DNA from 3 places in the Paenibacillus sp. F411 genome. Region 3 is predicted to be linked to each of the others. Evidence: a T-box and tRNA genes for the amino acid it is inferred to sense, from the RefSeq annotation. Region 3 holds a T-box; the other regions hold tRNA genes.
What was found. The T-box of region 3 lies ahead of leuS (leucine--tRNA ligase). A T-box ahead of a tRNA ligase gene usually reads a tRNA of that ligase, here a tRNA-Leu.

Region 1 (7,212 bases), on a different contig from region 3:
TATTGCTTCCAAATTCGGTCATCGGTGGCATGACCACTGGGAAAATGCATGGAGTGTGGATGAGATCCGTACCCAGCTTGAGGAATCCTTGCGAGCGTTGAACACGGACTACATTGATTTGTACCAATTCCATTCCGGTTCGGATGAGGTATTTAATCATGATGACCTGTGGACGATGCTGGATAAGCAGGTTCAAGCCGGGAGCATTCGCAATTTGGGCATTTCGATCGGCAGCAACCAAAATGTGTACCAGACGGATAAGGCTACCGATGTGAACGCAAAAGCGATTCAAGTGATTTATAATCGCATTGATCAAGCGCCGGAGCAGGAAGTGTTCCCATCCTGTCAGCGGCAAGACCTGGGTGTACTGGCAAGGGTTCCGCTGGCGAGCGGATATTTAAGCGGCAAATACAAGCCGGGAGCGGTCTTTACAGACAATGTGCGCAAGAATCATGAACGGGAAGAGATGGATAAGAAGCTGCGTCTCGTGGAGCAGATCCAGCGCTCTGAAGTGCCGGATGGCGTGGGGATGGCAGAATGGGCTCTGGCATGGTGTTTGCAGCACTCCGCAGTCAGCTGCGTAATACCGGGATGTAAGAGCATTGAGCAGGTGAAGTCGAACGCGAGAGCCGTGGAGATAGGCATGGTGAAGGAAGACCACCCGGCTGCTTGGAAGTAAAGGCTTGAGATCTAACAACAACAGCCGTTCAAGGGATATCCCCTGAACGGCTGTTTCCAGTACACTAGACCTCGCTCCAAATCCGCTTGACGTTGTGAAGGGCAATTCGGGTGCCTTTGGTGCACTCCTCCATGCCTTCGTATTCAATGGACAAGAAGCCATCGTAGCCGGAAGATTTAATGCTGCGAATGATTTCAACCATATCCAGATCCCCCTGACCGGCGATGGCACCGCGGAGATAGCGGCCGCCTGCGCTCTTGAACCAGCCTTCTCCGGGATTGCGGTGAGCAGGACGGACGTAGAAATCCTTTATGTGCACCATAGAAGCATAGGGCAGATTGTTTTTCACGGCAGTCAGTGGATCTTCATCCACACAGACAAAATTGCCGACATCCAGCGTGGTCTTGAAATTGTCCCGATTTACGGCATGGATCACACTTTGCACGCGGTCGCTGGCCTGGACGTAATAGCCGTGATTCTCCAGGCTGGTCGTAATACCGTATTCTCTGGCATGGTCTGCAATCCGTTGACAGGCTGCAGCGATCCGCTCCAGGTCCTGATTAAAATTCCTTATTGATGTGTCCTGACGGGAAGCCACGTCATGGCGCATCAGCTTTGCTCCCAGGCGGTGAACGCGATCCACCTCGGAGATGACCCGGGCAATTTCTGCTTCATATTGATCTTCCGTATCGTTCAAGAAATTAGCGCCGATCGCATAGTTCGAAATTTCAATACCTGCAGACTTCGCCTTGCTGATCAGCTGCTCCTCGAGCTCCGGCTGCTCCTCAAAGCTGAAGCCGAGTCCCGGTACGATCTCAATATGCTCTCCGCCATTCTCGGCTACCCAGTCTATCGCCTCCAGAATATTCATATGTCCGGCATTCATGGCCTGAAACAGGCTGTACGAGCTAACTCCCAGTTTCATGCGGTATTCTCCTCTCTGCCATTTAAGGGTTAATTCTTGAAGGATTTAATAAAGGCTACGGCCTTTTGGATATCCATCTCCGGATTGTCGCCGACTTCCCGTTCAATGGTCAGATAGCCTTTATAGCCAATCTCATCAAGCGCAGCGAAGTAAGCCTTGAAGTCCACCTTGCCTTCCCCTAACGGGAGCTCCTTAAAAGAGGCCCCGGAGACAGCCATATCCGCGATTTTTCCGTGGTCCATAGCATTGTAGCCCAGGAAGCCGTAGACATCGCGGGGGTCCATGTGACGCAGCCGCACACCGTCCTTGACATGCGTATGCACGACATAGTCCTTCAGCAGCTTCACACCTTCCACAGGATCGTCACCGGTAACCATGACCATATTGGCCGGATCGAAATTAACCGAGACGCCGTTCGTAGTGAGATGATCGAGGAAGCTTTTCAGATGCGCTGCGGGCTCCGGTCCAGTCTCAATCGCAAAGTAGGCATTCATGCTCTTGGCGTAGATGCCAAGCTCATCACAGGACCGCTGCATAGCATCATAGATCCGGTCGTTCTGATCCTCCGGCACGATGCCAATATGTGTGGTGACGACGTTTGTGCCCAGCTCCACAGCCAGATCCAGAATCTGCTTCGATTTCTCGATCTTCTCCGGATTGGCTGCAGCATCCTGAAAGCCATGCCCGGCGAGATCGCCGCAGAGTGCAGAAATTTCAAGGCCAAGCCCGTCAATGTATTCGCGCAGCTCGCGGCGTTTCGCAGGACTCAGGTTGGCAGGATCCATCTCGCCCGAAACGGCATAGATCTGTACACCGTCAGCGCCAGCCTGCTTGGCCTTAACAAGTCCCTCGCGCACCCCGACTCCAAAGCTGTCTACAATGACTCCGATTTTATTATTTAGCAGCATCCAAGTCACACTCCTTATCTTATAAAGTGGTTAAACATCATATTAAAAATGAATTTCACGGCCCTCGGCAGCCGATTGATACACGGCATTCAGGATCTTGATCATTTCCACGCCGTCCTCTACCGGACTATTGGTTTGAATCAGGCCGAGACAGCTATCGACAAAATGGGAAATTTCCTGGTCAAATGCTCCTTGAAATTCGAAGCCCGGATGTGTAAGCTGCGGCTCTACATTAATAATCGTATTGTGACGCTCCGTTACAATAGAGAGCTTCGGCTCAATCTCGGCGCCGCCCTTGTCTCCATAAATATTGATCTGCGCAGAGTTATCCCGCGCGTGCAGGGTAAAGCTGACATCGACCAGCAAAGAGGCCCCGTTCTCAAAACGGATAAGGGCATTCGCCATATCCTCTACGTTGTTTAAGGCGGCGTCATAATCAGCGGCTTTGTAAAAATCCAGGTTCTGAATATGAGCTCGGTTGCCAAGGCGGTTATACGTGTTGCCGCTGACCGATTTCACCTTTGGCTTGCCCATCAAATACCAGCACAGGTCGATACAGTGAACGCCGATATCAATCAAAGGCCCTCCGCCGGAGCGCTCCTGATCGGCGAACCAGCCGCCGGGGTTGCCGAGGCGGCGAATCAGGCTCGCTTTGGCAAAATAAATTTCTCCAAGCTCGTCTTCATCAATAAACTTCTTCAGGACATGAATGCTGGAGGCATGGCGGCGAACATAGCCGACCTGCAGCGTTTTGCCGGATTCTCGTACCGCCTCCTGCACCTGCAGCGCTTCCTCGACCGTCTTGCACAGCGGCTTCTCACACAGCACATGCTTGCCCGCTTGAAGGGCGGCAATACTAATCTCTGCATGTGAATTGTTCCAGGTACAAATACTGACGGCATCTACCTCGGAATTTGCGAGCAGTTCCTTATAATGACTATACACGTTCGGGATGTCATATTTCTCTGCCTTTTCACGCGCTCTGGGTTCATTCAGGTCGCATACGGCGGCAAGCCTGACCTTCGGGTTGGCACTGTAAGCCTTTAAATGCGATTCAGAGATGGATCCGCTTCCGATCAAACCGATGTTCAAGGTACTCATAATAACCTAACATCCTTTCCATATTTCATGCTTGCTCTTGGGGCACCCGTATAGAGGGGCGCAATCAAATATGTTATATTTATTCAAGCACCTATAAGTTAGCACGTTTGTATGAGGGGGAGAATGTGCAGGATGACAATAACCATGGATTATATGATCAGTTCATATCCTATTCGTCTGTTTAACCCCAAGCTGGATGCGAGCAAGCAGAAGATCAAGTCTCTGACCCTGGTGAACGCCGGACATCTTCCAAAGAGAAGGCCCCAGCGCCTGAACGCGCAATTCTCGTATTGGGCATTTGTCATGATTACCGGCGGCTCCGGCTTTTATCAGGTCGATGAGGGGGAGCAGCAGGCGATTGAAGCGGGAAGCTGGTTCTGCCTGTACCCGGGCGCAGTATTCAATTACGGGCCTTGGGAGGGCGGAGATTGGGATGAATATTACTTTACGGTAGAAGGCTCCCGCATTACAGAATGGCTGGAGCAGTGGCTGCAGGACCCCGGGAAGGTCAAGGCCACTGTATTTGATGATTCTTTAATGCACCGGATGGAGCTGATCTTCAAGCTGATGGACAGCGGAGCGCCAAGCAATATGGACCGCGCAGTGCTTATGCTGGAAAGCTTTTTGTACGATTTAGCCTGTTATTCCGACGGTGGAGAGGACAGTACCCGGGAAAGCTTTGCGCTCAAGGTTATTCAAGACATCTCGCAATCTCTCCATGTAAGGCAGGAAGCGGCAGAGATGGCGTCAAGGCATCATATTTCAGTATCCACGCTTCGAAGAATAGTACAGGAGTATACGGGCTATCCGCTGAACGAATTTCTGCACCGCCTCCGGATTTCGGAAGCACGCAGCATTTTACTGAATACCGAGCTGACGGTGAAGGAGACTGGGGAAGCGTTAGGATATAAAGATACCTTTTATTTCTCCCGGGTCTTCAAGAAAATGACCGGCGTTTCGCCGCGCAGCTATCGTAACCGGGTAGGGCCGTGAAGGGTCTTTAAAGTTTTTTGAAAAAGTGCTTGCAATCTTGCTGAAGCGAGAGTATACTCTTAATTACGGTGATTGAAACGGAACTGGTTCGGAAAGAACAAGACAACCGAGAATTCACTAGACATCTTCGAGGCTTCGAAGATATATGCTTGCGGTCGTGGCGGAATTGGCAGACGCGCACGGTTCAGGTCCGTGTGGGCTAACCCCCGTGGAGGTTCGAGTCCTCTCGACCGCATCCTATGAATAAGAGCTGATCCCTTGGGGATCAGCTCTTTTCTTAATATTCAGGGTTAGAGTGGGTGCGGTGCGTGCAATCAGGCCGCGGCTAGCGGCCTGATTGCATAATCCACAGTTTATGTTGTTACTGCACCGTCGAAAATGTGATATTTAATGACCTCTTGACCCCGAATCGTCTTGAAAATGCCGTTATTGAAGTCCGTGTACACGCTCTGATAAAAGGTTCCTTCAATCGCATCCGCTGCACTCGTCTCAAATTGCAGCACATAGCTATCGCCATCCCGAACGAGATATGCCTTTGTGCCCGGCTCATAATCATCCTCATGCTGCTGCTCCACCTGTCGCTTGACCGAGACAACATGAATATCCACCAGCTCAATGCTGCGGAGAATCTCGTTCATGATCGAGTCCTCGGTTAACTCCTCCCATTTCGTACGGACAGACTGACCCAGGACAATCTGGGTAATCTTTCTTTCTCTCGCCGTCTCAATGATCACCTCTGCGGCATCCCGCGAGGGACGCTTTGAAATCAGAAACTCCGCTTGCAGCTGCTGTGCGAGCGATGTCCACAAGGCCATGTTCCGATCTCTTTCTTCGTGATACGTATCTTCATCCTGGACGCCTACCGTCAAGATTGTCAGTGGCGCCTGAAAGGCCTGCGCGAGCTTGGCTCCGCGGCGGATCAGACGCTCTGAGCTCGGCCCGTAGCTGACACAGACCAGAATACTTTCACTGGCAAATGTATCTTCGGCCGGGCTTTGATTCGTATTCAATCCTGCTCCACCTCCTGTTTTGTGCATTATGTACACATTGTAACAAAAAAGAAGCCGCAGGGAGAAATTCACCTGCGGCGTTCTGCAGTTCACGGAGAGGTCTTGCTGCCAGCACGCCAGCGTATTGCCGTCACCAGGCCGCTCAGCATGCCAAGCAAGCCTCCCAAAATTACACTCCATATCAGATCATAGGAATGCCAGCCCATTAGAAAGCCGATCCCGCTTCCAAGCGTCGTGCCTCCCAGTAGTCCCAGCGCCGTGCCGATATCCTTATCCATCTTATCCCTCCGTTTATCCAAGGCTATGGAGATGGTATTCCCTGCAAGAACAGGGACCATTCTAAAGATCCAGGATCTTAAAGAATGGTCCCTATTTTTGCCGTTACGGCTGAGCTTTGGTTCGAAGATCTCCTTGAAGTGCGCAGTCGGCAAACAGTACCGAGCGCGGGATGCGAAAAAAGGCTTCTGCTTTCTCTTGAAACGCTGGAGAAGGCAGGGTTCCCTGATGCAGCCATTTACGGAATGTGCCGGGATGTACGCCGATCCAGCGGCTGACATCACTGACCGAGAGGTCATGCACCATGCACAGGCCAGTCAAAATCCGATTGCTGACGGGTGAACGGGTCAACGTCCGTTTCATGAAGCGCGAAGGCTCCGGCTGACAGATCAAGGGTGACTTTTCCAGTAATTCTTCGCGAAACAAAATATGACGGGGATAACCGAGATAGCTGCAAGCCTTCTCCAGATTGGTTTTGCCGGGCACACGCCCCTCATAGACCCAGGCACTGACGCTGCGTGAAGAAACGCCGAGCTCCTCTGCCAGCTGGGAGAGCTTGATATCATTGGCCATCAGGATGGCAAGCAGGACACGGTTACGGATCTGACACCGGGTAGGTCTGCGGAATCGCTTTACGCGCACGCCTTTACCCAGGTATTTACGGTTGATCAGGGACCACGCCTCGATGGAGTGTTTTTCTTGCTGTGGTTGTGTAGGCATAATTCCTCCGACTTTTTTTACCACAATACTACATTATTCGACAACCAACTTTCAATAGGCTGTTTCTATCATTTGTTTCCAGCTTGCTGTGAAGTTATACTGTATGCTCTTTAAAAAGGCGGTGCAGTGTACGGTTTACACCTGTAAAACGTGTCTAAACGGCACAAGCCGTTCATTTCTTTTTTGAGCCGGGCAGGGTATGATAGAACAGAAAGAGTACCTATCATCCTGTGACGGAGGAATGACTTTTGATTAAACACATCGTATTTTTCAAGCTGAAAGAACCGACTGCAGAGAACATTGAGCGCACAGTCCAGGTGCTCAAAAATATGGACGGACAAATTCCCCAGCTCCGCTCGCTGGAGGCAGGGGCAGACGTTGTGCGCTCGGAGCGCTCTTACGACCTGGCCTTGATCGTGGAAGTGGATTCCCTGGAGGAGCTTCAGGCGTATCAGGTGCACCCCGCTCATCAGGAAGTGATTCAATATATTAACGAAGTGAAGGATCATACCCTCGCTGTCGATTTCGAAGTTTAGGCGGTGATGGCTTGTATTACGTAAACCAGGATCAAATTGAACGTCGTCTGAATGCGATACCTCA
Region 2 (7,212 bases), on a different contig from region 3:
AAAAGCGGCCATGGCAGCGGCAGCCGCTTTGCAATCCGCAACGCAGCAGCGGACTTCGTATAATAGGTTCCTCCTTCAATGACAATTACGGTATTATTCAGCTCTGGAGACAGCCCCCCCGCAAGAAGGAGCTCCTGCCCAATGTCCGACTGCTGGGAGGCAAAGCGAAAGCGCCCTTCAGGATCCCGTTTGATGATAAAGCGCGTAAGGCCTTGGCATAAATGGCATACACCATCGATCAGTACAATAACGTGATCCGTCATCCTCATTCCTCCAGATAAAATGTACAAAAATAGCGTGGAACTCATACCAAAGTCCACGCTGTCGTTGTGCCTCATTCAATTATTCGGCAGCTGCCTTGCTCAGCCATTCTCCCTCTTTCATCTGCTCATCAAAATCCGAAGAAAACTTCTCCATGCATCTGCAAATGAAATCCTTGCGGCATACGGGACAAGGCGTCTTGCCCAGACGGCTGACATTCGTCAATTTCCATTCTGGATAACGGTTGTAAAACACGCGGCAATCGGTTCCGTCTGCCAGATTGATGATGAACTCATAAAGCCCGTCCTTCTCATTGTTTCCGGCTTTAGTTACATTGGTAATCTGCGGTCTGTATGGCATGTGCATCACCCATTTATCTTAAATTTCTCGTTCATTAGTACATTGTACTTTCCGGTACTTAGACATATTAAAGAATTTCAGGGGCAATGTCAACCAAAGAAGACGTCAAAGATGGAGCCCAGCTGTCCCCGCTTTTTCCCCTCCAGAATATCCGGATTGAACACTTCTACATATCCACAGTCCATACAGGATACGAACAAAAAGTGATTATGCTGAATATCAAACATCTTACTGAGGCCGGCTCCGGACATGGATACCTCTTTCGTCTTGCACTCGGTCCCCTTACATTTCGTGCAAACAAAACGTTCCGCAATCATATCCTCAATTTTCATAAACTTCCCGTCTCCCTTCCCGATTCAACATATCCTTCTTTACGGCATGCGCTTCATTTCGGTTCATTTTCTTCACAAATTCAGGTCTTCACGTCAAAAAGACGGGCTCCCAATGAGCCCGCCTTCATATATGAGCTGCTGCTATGCCGCAGACCCGTTCCTTGATTACACTACATTTAATTCTACATCAATATTTCCGCGGGTAGCCTTGGAATAAGGACAGAAATCATGCGCTTTTTTGGCCAAATCCTCGGCTTGAGCACGATCAATCCCCGGCATGTCTACATTGAGCTTCACCGCCAGCTTGAAGCCGCCGTCGCTGTCATCCTTGCCAATCATAACCTGGGAGTGTACGGTCACATTATCCAGCTTGACGCCTTCCTTTCGGGCAACATTCGCCAAGGCACTCTCGTAGCAGGCACCATATCCCGCCGCAAACAGCTGCTCTGGATTCGTACCGTCTCCGCCGGGTCCGCCAAGCTCCTTCGGCATGGAAAGATTATGCTTTAACGCACCATCGGAGGACTCCAGGGATCCGTTTCTTCCGCCTTTAACCTTCACATCTGCTGTATACATTGCCTGCATCACAAAATCATCTCCTTCGGTTAGAAAAAACTATTATCCACATTTGTTTTATAAACGTCTCACTGTAATTGAAACGTAAAATCGGGTGGATGACCGTCAAATAGCATTTCCAACCCCCGGATGGAGTATGCAAAAAAGCAGCCTTTCGCTGAGTATTCAACGAAAGGCTGCTTCACATTGCGATGCGGTAGAGAGGACTCGAACCTCCACGGGTATACACCCACTACCCCCTCAAGATAGCGTGTCTGCCATTCCACCACTACCGCATAATAAGCTTCCTCTTGAGGAGAACATTCCTATTATACCTTGCTTGCTTGTGGAAGTAAAGCATGATCTGCGCCTGTACCTATGCACTTGAAGCCACTGCCTCAGCATCAAATAAAAAGAACAGCCCTCAAGCACGGCTGCTCCTTAAACTGCGGTTGTTGAAACCGAAAATGAATTTAAAGCTTCTTGTTCCTCTTCTTCCGGTACTCCGTAAACGCTATATATTCCTGAATGAAATTCTTCTCCTCCTCAGACAGGCCATCCAGATGCTTCTCCTTGGCTGCTTGATCCCATTCATAACCTTCGCGCTCTTCCATAATCCCTTCCGGTGTTCCGCGGCCCACAATGAGCCAATCCAGGCTGACAGAGAAAAAAGCTGAAATTTCAATCAGCTTATTCGTGCTCGGCGTCGTCTTACCCCTCTTCCAATCCCCGAAGTTCCCGGTACTAATTCCCAGCGCTTCACAAAATGCTTTTTTTGTCATCCCCCGGCTTTCGATAAGCTGTTCAATTCGTTGATATATCGAGTGCATTGAAAGAACCGCCTTCCTGATCCCTAAAAAAAATCACTTATGTACGTCATGCATTATTGACACCATACTTAGATAAGTGTATAATAGGTGCATTACGTCTAAATTATACCACATTTGTCATCGCACTGTTACTGCACCCAGATTTGAATTGGAGGCACGATGAGGTTGAGTGATATATTATCCTGGGGCCATGCTGTACATCATGTGATGTCTGGAATGGTAATCCTCCGCGAAGACGGCACCATCGACAAGATCAATGATCGTCTGCTCTCCATCATTTCACATTGGGGACTCCTGCCCGACGTTCAGCTTCAAGGACTTTCTGTTTTTGAGTTGAGACCGGAGCTGTTCGGCAGGCCTTTCTTCAGCACTTTCTGCCATGACATATACTTACCTGCCATCCATAGTATCCTTCGGGGCGATGAGCACAGCTTCCGCATGGAGCATCAGATCCAGCTTCAGCAAAGTATCGCCTGGTACTTGTTCGAGATTCACGCTCTGACCCGAGGCCCCCAATCCACCTCACACGGTGCGATTCTTTCATTTACAGACATCACAGAGTTTAAGAACCGAGAAACCGAACTTAGGCATGCATTAGGCCATGTCTGTGTGCTCCCGGATCATATTCCCATCTGCGCCGTCTGTAAGCATGTCCGCTCTGCGGGACACTGGGATCCTGTGGAGAGCTACCTGGAGAGCAAGCTGCCGGTGCATTTTACACATGATATTTGTCCCGCCTGTATCCGCCGTTTATACCCCAGATATTCTTCGATCCTGGACCATGCCTCTTCCGCGGAAGAAGAGTAAATGAATCATCATATGACAAACAGCCCGGGTGATGAGGCTGCCGGGCTGTTTGTTTAGATAGAAAAAGGCTCTGCATCGCTGCAGAAGCCTTTTGTTTATGCGGTAGAGAGGACTCGAACCTCCACGGGTATACACCCACTACCCCCTCAAGATAGCGTGTCTGCCATTCCACCACTACCGCACAATATAAGGATTACCTATGAATAAAATGGTGAGCCATGAAGGACTCGAACCTTCGACACCCTGATTAAAAGTCAGGTGCTCTACCAACTGAGCTAATGGCTCTCGAAGAAAATGGACCAGCTGCGCCATCATTCATATGTTAGATAAAATGGTGACCCGTAGGGGATTCGAACCCCTGTTACCTCCGTGAAAGGGAGGTGTCTTAACCCCTTGACCAACGGGCCTTATTAATAGCTGCTCGCCGTGACGACAAGATTGAGTATATCAAATATATATCTATGTGGCAAGCACTTTTTTTGAATCGACGGCAATCTGCGTTTACTCGGTATTTAAAGCCAAAAAAGTTAACCGGAGTCTTCCTCTACAAACGGAAGACTCCGGCATCATCCTTCCGAACAGCTTCACTTTCTAAACCAATAGAGCTTATCTCTGCCGTAAATTGCTTGTTACTTGTCCACCAGTTTTACAAGCAGCGCTGCAGCCTCAGCGCGGGTAATGGTTCCCTTTGGCTTCAGCGTACCGTCCGGGTAACCGTTAACTATGCCGATCATCGTCAAGGCGGAAATTGCTTTTTGAGCCCAAGCCGAGATCTCGTTTAGGTCCGAGTAGCTCAATGCGTTAAGTTCTTGCTGTGTCAGATCTTGCTGTGTCAGTTTATTCTGGAAAGCACGGTACAGGATTACCCATACCTCTTCTCTTGTCATTTGGCGATCCGGCCGGAAGGTTCCATCGGCATAGCCTTGTATGATTCCCGCATGAACCATGCCGTTAACATGTTCTGAATACCACGCACTCTCTGCAACATCAGTATAAACAGAACCTGCTGGGGCTCCAGATAATCCGAGTGTCCGCGAAACAACAGTTACGAACTCCGCTCTGGTCATCTCCTGATCCGGTTTGAAGGAGCCGTTATCGTAGCCCTCCATAATTCCCTTAGCGGATAGATGCATGATCGCTTCAAAAGCCCAGTGGTCATTTATGTCTACATAGGCTCTTCCTTGTCCGGTTGAAGGATTTTCACTCACTGGCGAATCTGGACCATCGTTACTGCCAGGATCACTGGAGCTGTCATCGTTACCGGGATTTCCGTTGTTGTTCTGGTCCACAATCGGGCCCGTGCTTCCATGATCATCTCCGCTGCCGCCATTTTCATTACTGCTGCCATCTCCATCATCACTGCCGTCTCCATCATCACTGCCGTCACCACCACTGCCGGTGCCGCTGCCATCACCGTGATCGCCTCCGACAACCTTGACCTTCACCGGCTCCGTGTAAATATCGTACGTCTTCTCTTCATCAATCGTTCCCGTATATCGAAGCAGCACGTAAGTGGTACCCGGTTTCCCAGCCTTGATCTTGCTGCCGTTGTCCTGGTCCAGGCTTACAATACCACTGTCATCAAGAAGTACAATACTTGGGTTTACCTGTTTTCGTTCGCGACTATAGCTTTCTGCCCATGCGGAGAGTTCCGAGCTCTCGCCGGACTTCATGATGACTTCCTGATTTTCAGGCTCTATTGAAATGACCCAATCTTTCGCCCAGTATGCATAATCTGTAGTAATTCCAAACACACCCAGCAGAAAAATATTGATGAAATGATCATAATTGTTAAACGTCCACGGTGAAATGATCAGACCACGCTGATGAGCAGCATCCATAAATTTAGGGCCTAATCCGCCGTAGCTGGTATTCAAGGTGCTGTTGTAACGCTGCATCACCTTCAGAGTCTCACGCATAGCGCCATTAACCCGACTCTCGCTCGCATACCCGCCAGTCAACAGGCCAAGAGGCATGTCCGGAAGCTGGGCAGCGAGCCGATCCAGCTGATTCGTATCGAAGGACATGACATTAAACAAGTCTTCTGCATCCTTCTCTTTTACAAGCTTCACAAAAGCATCTACTGCTGCAGGATTATGAGTCTTGATCTCTGCATAGATCATGACACCCCGTTCCCGGGCCAAATCAATCTGCTCCTCCAGTGTTGCGATCCGTGCTTCCGGATACTCCGCCCCCGGCACCTGCCGAACCTTTAAGCTCCGCAGCTCTTCCAAAGTCATATCCTCCACCCGGCCAGTTCCATGAGTGGTTACATGTACAGCACTATCGTGGATAATAACCAAATGCCCATCTTTGGAAAGAAAAATATCATTCTCAATATAATCCGCTCCAGCCTCGATCGCCAGCTCATTGCTGATGATGGTATTCTCCGGAGCAACCGATGGCATCCCTCTGTGCCCGATCATATACGGCTTACGAATCAAGGTGGTGTGATAGAAGTACACCCCCAAGGCCCGATAGGCTTCGCTCGGTGAGCTCGTGATCATTCCGTTCACACCTGCTGTAATCATACGGTGAATATCCATATATTTATCCTGCTCATTCTGCAGCTTTGCTTCCTTGCTCCACACCACGATCGTTCTCTGCTGAAGATACGCGGTGTTGTCTTTGGTTGCTGCATCACGGGAGAGCATGGCAATCTTGGCGCCGCTCAGCGTTGTCTGCTTGCGAATAGCCATCAAGTCATCGTTGGATTTCACATTCCACCCGCTGAAATCCACAATTCCCCGCAGCATCGGGTAAGCCTGCCTCGCTACCTTGACCAGTTCCGGCTGATTAGACACGATAAAGGCATCTTCCAGACCGATGCTTGTCAGGTGGGCTATCAACCGGCCAACCGTCTCTGAGTCCTCTACATAGAATGCCGGCATGATTCTTGTGTCTATGGATTGAAGTGCATCCTGAAGACTCATAAGCTCTTGTTTTCCTTCGGGATCGGTAACCTGCAGGTTGGAGTTCACGTACATGACCAGCGTGGCTGGCAAGCTTCCTTCAGCGTAGGAATCCAGCTGCGCCTTGTTCTGAAGCTCTGCAATGACTGACGGGGCAAGCGCAATGAAGGTATCGGCCTTGACAGTCTCTACGAAGCTGGATTCCGGAAGCGGCGGCAGCTCTGTCTCCCGTAACGTTACCTTAAGATGATCTACCTTCATGACACTGCCATTGGCCTGCAGACCGATACCGCCCCGGAGGTAGGAGCCTGCTTGATCGGTGTTCACGATCACCTGCCCATTAATCGACTGCATGACCCTGACTCCATGAACGGCAACCTTATAACGGTACATCGTGTCTGAATGGATCGTTTCTCCAAACGCCCCTTTGTTCATGACATTCCACGTATTATTCGCCGTACGTTCCGCAAACTCCACGCCATTGGCCGCTTTAGCGTTCTGGCGGACCGCCATGTGATAATAAGGATAGCTGCCGCTTGTTCGGTTTTGAGTACGATACATGATTGAATGCCAGCGAGTGGGCTCGTTTGCCGCAGCATGGGTTACGTCGGCCTCAATGTCATAATTCCCGAACAGCTCCAAATACTCCGGAAGCAGGACACGGGTCGGATTATCCGGTGCGCTGGACGCATCGATCACAAATGCACCATCCTTGACCGCTGCCTTTCCGTCGGTTTTCCCCTCCACTTTCGTCCATCCATCAGGGAAATCTCCATCTGCCTCCTGTTCAAAATCATTCTCATAAAGCACGTATTCTGTACTCGCCTCGTCTTTGGCAACAACCAGCAGGGAAACGCTAGCCCCGTCCTTCTCCCCTGTTAATGAATAAACGCCCTTGTCTTGAACGATCAATTTGCCGTTGTTGACCACGACGGACGAGTCGTCTGCCGACCAAGTCAGATCAGCTCCGGTCATCGTACCATAAGTAAAGTCATTGAATTGGGCAGTGAATGGAAGCTCCGCCAAGGCCATCTCTTTCCCTGCTTCAGCCAGCACATATCCCGAATCATGGCTGAGCGAAGTGACAGAGACCCCGTCAGCTCCCGGCTCTACAGTCACTTCCTGGGACCATTCTGCGTTAGCATATACCGCTGT
Region 3 (7,212 bases):
TACGGGGCAGCTCTTCCGTCTTGTAGCCTTCATTGATGAAGATCATCAGCTGGCTGACCGCGGTATTAAAGCGAAGATGCTCAAAGTCCTCGGTCACCTTCTTGACCGTCTTGTGCCAGCTCCGCTTGAATTCATCCGACCCTTCACCGTCCACCAGCTTGGTGCTCAGCTCGCCATTCTCTCCGACAAACAAGCGCCAGACACGGGAGAGGAAACGATGAATGCCTTCGGCGCCGTTCGTATTCCAAGGCTTCGTAGCCTCCAAGGGTCCCATGAACATCTCATATACACGCAGCGTGTCCGCTCCGTACTCGTTGACAATGTCATCAGGGTTGATGACGTTGCCGCGTGATTTGCTCATCTTCTCGTTGTTCGTGCCAAGAATCATACCTTGATTGACCAGCTTCTGGAAAGGCTCCTTCGTGTCTACAACACCCAGATCATACAGCACCTTGTGCCAGAAACGGGCATACAGCAGGTGAAGCACCGCATGCTCTACCCCGCCGATGTACAAATCGACCGGCAGCCAGGCCTTCTGCTTCTCCTTGGAGCAAATTTCATCGTCGTTGTTCGGATCAATGTAGCGCAGGTAATACCAGCTGCTGCCTGCCCATTGCGGCATCGTATTGGTCTCCCGGCGGGCCTTCATGCCGCTCTCCGGGTCTACCGTCTCTACCCACTCCGTTACGTTAGCAAGCGGGGATTCTCCAGTGCCTGACGGCTTGATCTGATCGACGTCCGGCAGCAGCAGGGGCAGCTGGTCCTCCGGCACCGTCTTCATTGATCCGTCCTCCAGATGAAGAATCGGAATCGGCTCTCCCCAATACCGCTGACGGCTGAACAGCCAGTCGCGAAGACGATAAGTAATCTTCTTGCGTCCCTTTCCGTTCTCCTCCAGCCAGGCGGACATTTTCTCAATAGCCTCTTCGTTCTGGAGCCCATTCAGGAACTCGGAATTGGTATGCTCGCCCGCTCCGGTGTAAGCTTCTTCCTCCACGTTACCGCCCTTTACAACCTCGATAATATCCAGGCCAAATTTCTTCGCAAATTCCCAGTCACGGCTGTCATGTCCCGGAACGGCCATAATGGCACCGGTGCCATAGCCTGCCAGCACATAATCTGCAATCCAGATCGGCAGGCGCGCCCCGTTCGCGGGATTCACTGCATAAGCGCCTGTAAACACCCCGCTCTTGTCTTTGGCAAGGTCTGTCCGCTCCAGGTCGCTCTTGTGAGCCGCCTGCTCCTGATATTGCCGGACTGCTTCCTTCTGCGCTGCCGTTGTAATGTCCTCCACCATCTCATGCTCCGGAGCAACGACGCAGTAGCTGGCTCCAAACAAGGTGTCGGGACGGGTGGTGAATACAGTCAGCTGCCGGTCATGACCTTCGATATCAAACACGACCTCAGCACCTGTGGACTTACCGATCCAGTTACGCTGCATATCCTTAATGCTCTCGGACCAGTCCAGTTCCTCCAGATCCTCCAGCAGCCGCTCGGCGTAATCCGTAATCTTCAGAATCCACTGCCGCATCGGCTTGCGGATGACCGGATGTCCTCCCCGCTCAGACTTGCCATCAATGACCTCTTCGTTCGCCAATACTGTGCCGAGTGCAGGACACCAGTTCACAGGTACCTCGGCTACATAAGCAAGGCCTCTCTTGTACAGCTGAATAAAGATCCACTGGGTCCATTTATAGTATTCCGGATCGGTGGTGCTAATCTCGCGGTCCCAATCGTAGGAGAAGCCGAGAGATTTGATCTGTCTGCGGAAATTGTTAATATTCGCAATTGTAAAATCACGCGGGTGCTTGCCTGTATCCATCGCATACTGCTCTGCAGGGAGGCCAAAAGCGTCCCAGCCCATGGGATGAAGCACATTATAGCCGCGCATCCGCTTGAAGCGGGAAACGATGTCTGTTGCCGTGTATCCTTCCGGATGGCCTACGTGAAGCCCGGCGCCGGAAGGATAAGGGAACATATCCAGCGCATAAAACTTCGGCTTGCTGTCATCCTCTTCCGTCTTGAATGTCTTGTTCTGATCCCAGAACTCCTGCCATTTCGGCTCGATCGCCTGGGGCTGATAGCCATGGCCCGTCTGTTGATTGTCACTCATCTTTGCCAGCTCCTTCTCTACGTTCACACTAACCTGTGAGATCAAGGGATTGTAGCCAAAAAAACCTCCCGTCTCCAGCGTATAACGCTAGGGACGAGAGGTTGTTTCCCGTGGTACCACCCTAGTTAGTGTAAGGCATGCTTTGCCTTAGACTCACTTTGCACCTCTAACGCAGGTGAGACGACGATAATTATCGGCTAGCTTACGCCGAATAGTCACCGTTACTCCGAGGTGAGTTCACTTCTGCTGTCAACCGGCTTGCACCTGACGCCGGCTCTCTGAGTGACAGGGATGAAATGATAGTCCTCATCATCGCATTGCTTTTTTTAAATTGAATGTCGATATTATAACCGAATATTCCCTGCTAAGTCAATGTAGAAATGCGGCTACTGCGATACTCTTCCGGGCTGGCGCCTACCATTTCCTTGAACATGCGGCTGAAATGGGCCAGATGGTTAAAGCCTGCCGCCCGTCCCGCCTCCGTGACGGTCATGTCCGGATGCAGCCACAGCAGGATCTTGGCCTGGTTAATGCGCCGACTGTACACATATTTCAGTACCGTTGTCCCCGTCACCTCTTTAAAGATGGCAGACAGATACGGCTTGGAAAGGTGAACCGCCTTGGCGATCTCGTCCAAGGTAAGCGGTTCATCATAATGCTGCTCTACAAACGTGATCACATGCTGGACATGCCGCTCCTTCTCGGAGTGAGAACCCTGCTCCACCACCGTTTCCGTACAGAGCTCGGCCACGAACAGAAGCAGCTCCGCAAGGCGCAGTCCCTTCCGGTCTGCAGCCCACGCTCCTTCCAGACAGGAAAGACGCTGCATTTCCTTCAGCAGAACCTCGAATTCCTCCCGCTCTGCCCCTGCAAGTCTCAGCCGATAATTACTGAGCTGCTGAAACGGCCGCAATGCAGCAGAGGACAGCTCCTTGCTCAGCCACTGATCCAGAATGTCCGGTTCAAAATGAATGATGCTGCGGACATATTGATCACCCTGCTCAAGGTGAGGACAATGCAGCGTCAGACCGTTCATGAGCAGCAGGTCACCTGGCTTCAGCGCATAGAACCGGTCCCCGATCAGATACGTGCAGGCTCCTTCATGAAAATAAAACATTTCATATTTAGTGTGAGAGTGGAATATACCGCTTGGAATGCGACGATCGTTCATGTATGTAAATTCATAGGGCTGCCCCTGCCGGGCAGGCTCACCGTGAATCTGGAATCCCGCTTTCATAAAGCTTCTGCCCCTTTACGCACCATGGATTCCTTACATTATAAACGAAAGCGCTAAGGAATACGAACCGCCTGCTGCTGGGCGATAACACAGAGCTCCCCGGCTTTAAGTGCATGCTCCTGCGTCATCGCCTTCTCCGTGCGCTCCAGGCAATCCAGAATCAGCTCCCCAAAAAAAGGATACCCGACCTTGCCACTCAGCTCCAGATGATGCTCTCCGGTTCCATTGACAAGATAGAGATGATCGCCTTGGGAACTGCGGGCAATGTCAATATATTTACGCAGCTCAATATACCCTTCGGTCCCGAGAATGATCGTTCTGCCATCTCCCCAGGTACCCAGCCCGTTCGGCGTAAACCAGTCTACCCGGAAATAGTTCGTTGCCCCGTTGTCTCCGATGAGGGTTGCATCCCCGAAATCCTCCAGCTCCGGATATTCCGGGTGTCCATAATTCGCCACCTTGCTGCTGACAACCTCTGCATTCTTGCAGCCGGCAAAGAACAGAAACTGCTCGATCTGATGGGAGCCAATATCGCATAAAATGCCGCCATACTGTGCCCGCTTGAAAAACCAGTCCGGACGGTTTCCTGCATCCAGCCGGTGCGGTCCTGTCCCCATGACTTGAATGACCCGCCCGATGGCGCCGTCCTGAATGAGATGGCCTGCATGAATTGCACTTTCTACATGCAGCCGCTCACTGTAGTAGACCATATATTTTCGTCCGGTCTCCGCCGCCTTGATTCTTGCCGCTTCCACCTGCTCCAGGGAGGTGAACGGCGTTTTGTCCGTAAAGTAGTCCTTTCCGTGGGACATCACCTGCAGGCCAAGCTCACAGCGAAGGGATGGAATCGCTGCCGCTGCAACCAGCTGCACCTCCTTGTCCTGCAGGATTTCCATCGCAGAGGACGCCACCGACACCTGAGGATACGCCTTGCAAAAGGCCTCTACCTTGGCAGGATCGGGATCATACACCCATTTCAGTACAGCGCCGGCCTCGACAAGACCGTTACACATCCCATAAATATGCCCGTGATCCAGCGACATAGCTCCAAATACGAATTCACCCGGCTTTACCACCGGCTTGGGCTTGCCCGAAGGGGCATAGTTCATCCCATTGCTCCGATCCATACTTCATCCTCCTTTATTTGCTCTATCCATCATCAGGATCTAAAGCTTCTGAACTAGATGAAAGAGTTGGACATATCTACCTCTGGTCCGGTGTCCCGCACCGTCTTCTCGTAGGTGGAGTGCTGAATACGCTCCTGCAGCTTCTCTAAATAAAGCTCCTCGTCCAGCGGCAGCTCCACCCAATCATCCAGCCAGGTAGACAAATGCATCGCATTCGAGAGCGTCAAGCCCTTAATTCCTTCTTCTCCCGGTGCAATTAATGGTGCATTGCTGTTAATAGCGTCGCTGAAATTTTGCAAAATCCCTTCATGCTGAGCGTTGCTGCCCGTAATCGGCACCTCACACTTCCAGCTTTCCGGCTGACCGAATTTGCCTTTAAAATCCCGGTTAAACTCCGGCTCACTAACCCGCAGCCTCCAGAAACTCAGCTTCTCATCCTCAATGACGATTTTGCCGCGCGTTCCGGTCACCTCCAGCCGGTTCGTTCCCGGCGCTTCCCCCGTCGTTGTGATGAACACCGCTGTGGCACCATTCTCATATTCAGCGTATGCCGTCACATCATCCTCCACCTCGATGTTGCGGTATTTACCGAATGAGCAAAAAGCCCGGACTCGTACAGGCATCATCCCCGTAACCCATTGCCACAGGTCCAGCTGATGCGGAGACTGGTTCACCAGCACACCGCCGCCTTCCCCTGCCCAGGTTGCGCGCCAGCCTCCGGAATCATAATAGCTTTGAGAGCGATACCATGAGGTAACAATATAATTGATGCGCCGAACCTCTCCAAGCTCGCCGGATTGAATCATCTCCCGCAGCTTTTGATACAGTGGATTACAGCGCTGATTGTACATAATGGAGAATACTTTCCCGCTCTTGGCCGCCGCTTCATTCATTTCCCGCACCTGCTTCGTATACACACCGGCCGGCTTTTCAATCAGCACATGCAGGCCATGCTTGAACGCTGTCATCGCTTCCTGCGGATGACCGTAATGCGGGGTCGCAATGACCACGGCATCCACTTCGCCGGAGGACATCATAGCCTCGGCATCACTCCAGATCGTAACCTCTGGCGGCAGCTCTGCCCGCGCCATCTCTTGCTTAGCCGGCTGAAGATCACAGATCGCTGCCAGGCAAGCTCCTTTGATCTTTCCTTGTGCCAGGGACTGGGCATGGCTGTATCCCATACCCAGTCCAATTACGCCTACTCTTACCTTTTCCATATGCTTCCCCTCCATATTTAATTTTAGCGCGCCCATTCTTTCATGAGTCTAACAAATGATTGCAGCATATCCTTTGAGCCGAGCACACCGCTAAAGTCTTCTACGCCAAAATATCCCTCATAGCCGACCGCCTTCAGATCTGCAAGCACCTGCGGCCAGGACGCAACGCCCTCCGCCAGCGGCGCCCATTCCGGTCTCCATTCTGTACGGCCATCCGCTGCTTGCTCACTCACAAGCCATGCATTCTTGACATGGACATGTGCAAGATAAGGGCCGAGCAGCTCCAGGCCCATTCGGTAGTTCTCATATCCCTCGTGCACCATGTTGCCAGGATCGTACAGCACGCCGATATGCTTGGAGTCAAACCGGGAAACCAGACGATGTGCCAGCGATGCGCTCGGAGCAATCGTCTTCTGGTGCGTCTCTACGAGGGCCTTCACCCCGTATTCTGCAGCCAGCTCCTCGACCTGAGCCAAATACGCTACGCCTTGTTCAAAAAGTGTGTTGTAATTGGTGCTTCGGTCATATCCCGGCACCCCGGCGCGGATGAAGGAAGCGCCAAGCAGCTTTGCTGCCTGCATGACCTTTCGTGTGCTTTCTATGTCACCACATTTTAAATAGGGAACGACGGCAAGGGATTGGATCTGCTGTTCCTCGGCGGCCCGCTTGAATCTGAGCCAGTCCTCCTGCCCCCCCTCCGGGTCCATGGAGCACCGGTTATGCTTCCAGAAAGAGGGCTGCTCATGCTTCGCCTCTGGTGGAATGCCCTTGAATCTCCATTCTATACCGTGGATTCCAGCTTCCTTCGCCGCAGCGGCCAGCTCCTCCGGCGTCAGATCTGGAACGGATACTGTAAATACTGAAAACTTCATATTGATAACTCCTCCCGGGAATAAATTCTTAGGTTGTGTTTGTGTCCTGGACTGTAATCGCTTACGATACCTTACGGCTACAGTCTACCACAGCACCTGAGATGCTTCCTACGGATTACAGAGAGTACCTTAATCTCAGTCAAACAGAGCAGGCAATTCGGGATTTACAGGCAAACGGGAAGGGTCTCTTTGTCCGGAAAGCCGCCGTGGTCTGACAAGATGAGAGAATGCAAAAAAAAGCTGTTCCCCTCAGGATTTCACAATCCGCAGGAAACAGCTCCTTTATTTTACAGCGACATAAAATAATCTTCGGGCGTCTTCTGTCGCTTCCACCCATTCAAAATCCGCGTAGCATTTCACGTCGCGGAAGCCGGCCTTCGTCAGCTCCACCTTCATCCATTCGGGGTCGTACCCCCGCTGAATGTGGGTTTCTTCAAAGCGCCGGTATATGGTGACGTCATTCTCATCTCTTGCAAAAATCGATAGATGATGCTCAATCTCACACCGGGGTGCGTCGAGCTCACAGGTCCAGATGTAGGATACGTCCGGCTCATCCAGCACAAAGGGCTGCTCTTCATCGTACCGGATCAAGGTCAGCGGGTGGTGAACATCAAATAGAAATGTTCCGCCCTCCTTTAATCCG

Region 1: it has a tRNA-Leu gene. The T-box ahead of leuS (leucine--tRNA ligase) is inferred to sense a tRNA for this amino acid. The anticodon was not compared.
Region 2: it has a tRNA-Leu gene. The T-box ahead of leuS (leucine--tRNA ligase) is inferred to sense a tRNA for this amino acid. The anticodon was not compared.

The regions. Positions count from the first base shown of each region.
Region 1 is NZ_JAGFIP010000001.1:204,099-211,310, forward strand. Features, by position in the region: gene JJQ72_RS00840 (aldo/keto reductase) at 1-679, shown strand, start outside; gene JJQ72_RS00845 (sugar phosphate isomerase/epimerase family protein) at 744-1,604, opposite strand; gene JJQ72_RS00850 (sugar phosphate isomerase/epimerase family protein) at 1,634-2,512, opposite strand; gene JJQ72_RS00855 (Gfo/Idh/MocA family protein) at 2,555-3,613, opposite strand; gene JJQ72_RS00860 (AraC family transcriptional regulator) at 3,746-4,606, shown strand; tRNA gene JJQ72_RS00865 (tRNA-Leu) at 4,758-4,841, shown strand; gene JJQ72_RS00870 (universal stress protein) at 4,960-5,616, opposite strand; gene JJQ72_RS00875 (hypothetical protein) at 5,706-5,894, opposite strand; gene JJQ72_RS00880 (helix-turn-helix domain-containing protein) at 5,998-6,612, opposite strand; gene JJQ72_RS00885 (Dabb family protein) at 6,861-7,148, shown strand; gene JJQ72_RS00890 (DUF86 domain-containing protein) at 7,160-7,212, shown strand, end outside.
Region 2 is NZ_JAGFIP010000005.1:28,182-35,393, forward strand. Features, by position in the region: gene JJQ72_RS06985 (thiol-disulfide oxidoreductase DCC family protein) at 1-263, opposite strand, end outside; gene JJQ72_RS06990 (hypothetical protein) at 343-621, opposite strand; gene JJQ72_RS06995 (zinc ribbon domain-containing protein) at 711-953, opposite strand; gene JJQ72_RS07000 (organic hydroperoxide resistance protein) at 1,119-1,538, opposite strand; tRNA gene JJQ72_RS07005 (tRNA-Leu) at 1,722-1,804, opposite strand; gene JJQ72_RS07010 (helix-turn-helix domain-containing protein) at 1,982-2,338, opposite strand; gene JJQ72_RS07015 (hypothetical protein) at 2,504-3,145, shown strand; tRNA gene JJQ72_RS07020 (tRNA-Leu) at 3,244-3,326, opposite strand; tRNA gene JJQ72_RS07025 (tRNA-Lys) at 3,355-3,430, opposite strand; tRNA gene JJQ72_RS07030 (tRNA-Glu) at 3,478-3,552, opposite strand; gene JJQ72_RS07035 (S-layer homology domain-containing protein) at 3,775-7,212, opposite strand, start outside.
Region 3 is NZ_JAGFIP010000003.1:146,918-154,129, forward strand. Features, by position in the region: gene leuS (leucine--tRNA ligase) at 1-2,113, opposite strand, end outside; T-box leader at 2,200-2,435, opposite strand; gene JJQ72_RS04810 (helix-turn-helix transcriptional regulator) at 2,478-3,350, opposite strand; gene JJQ72_RS04815 (Gfo/Idh/MocA family protein) at 3,404-4,477, opposite strand; gene JJQ72_RS04820 (Gfo/Idh/MocA family protein) at 4,531-5,697, opposite strand; gene JJQ72_RS04825 (sugar phosphate isomerase/epimerase family protein) at 5,721-6,569, opposite strand; gene JJQ72_RS04830 (class I SAM-dependent DNA methyltransferase) at 6,852-7,212, opposite strand, start outside.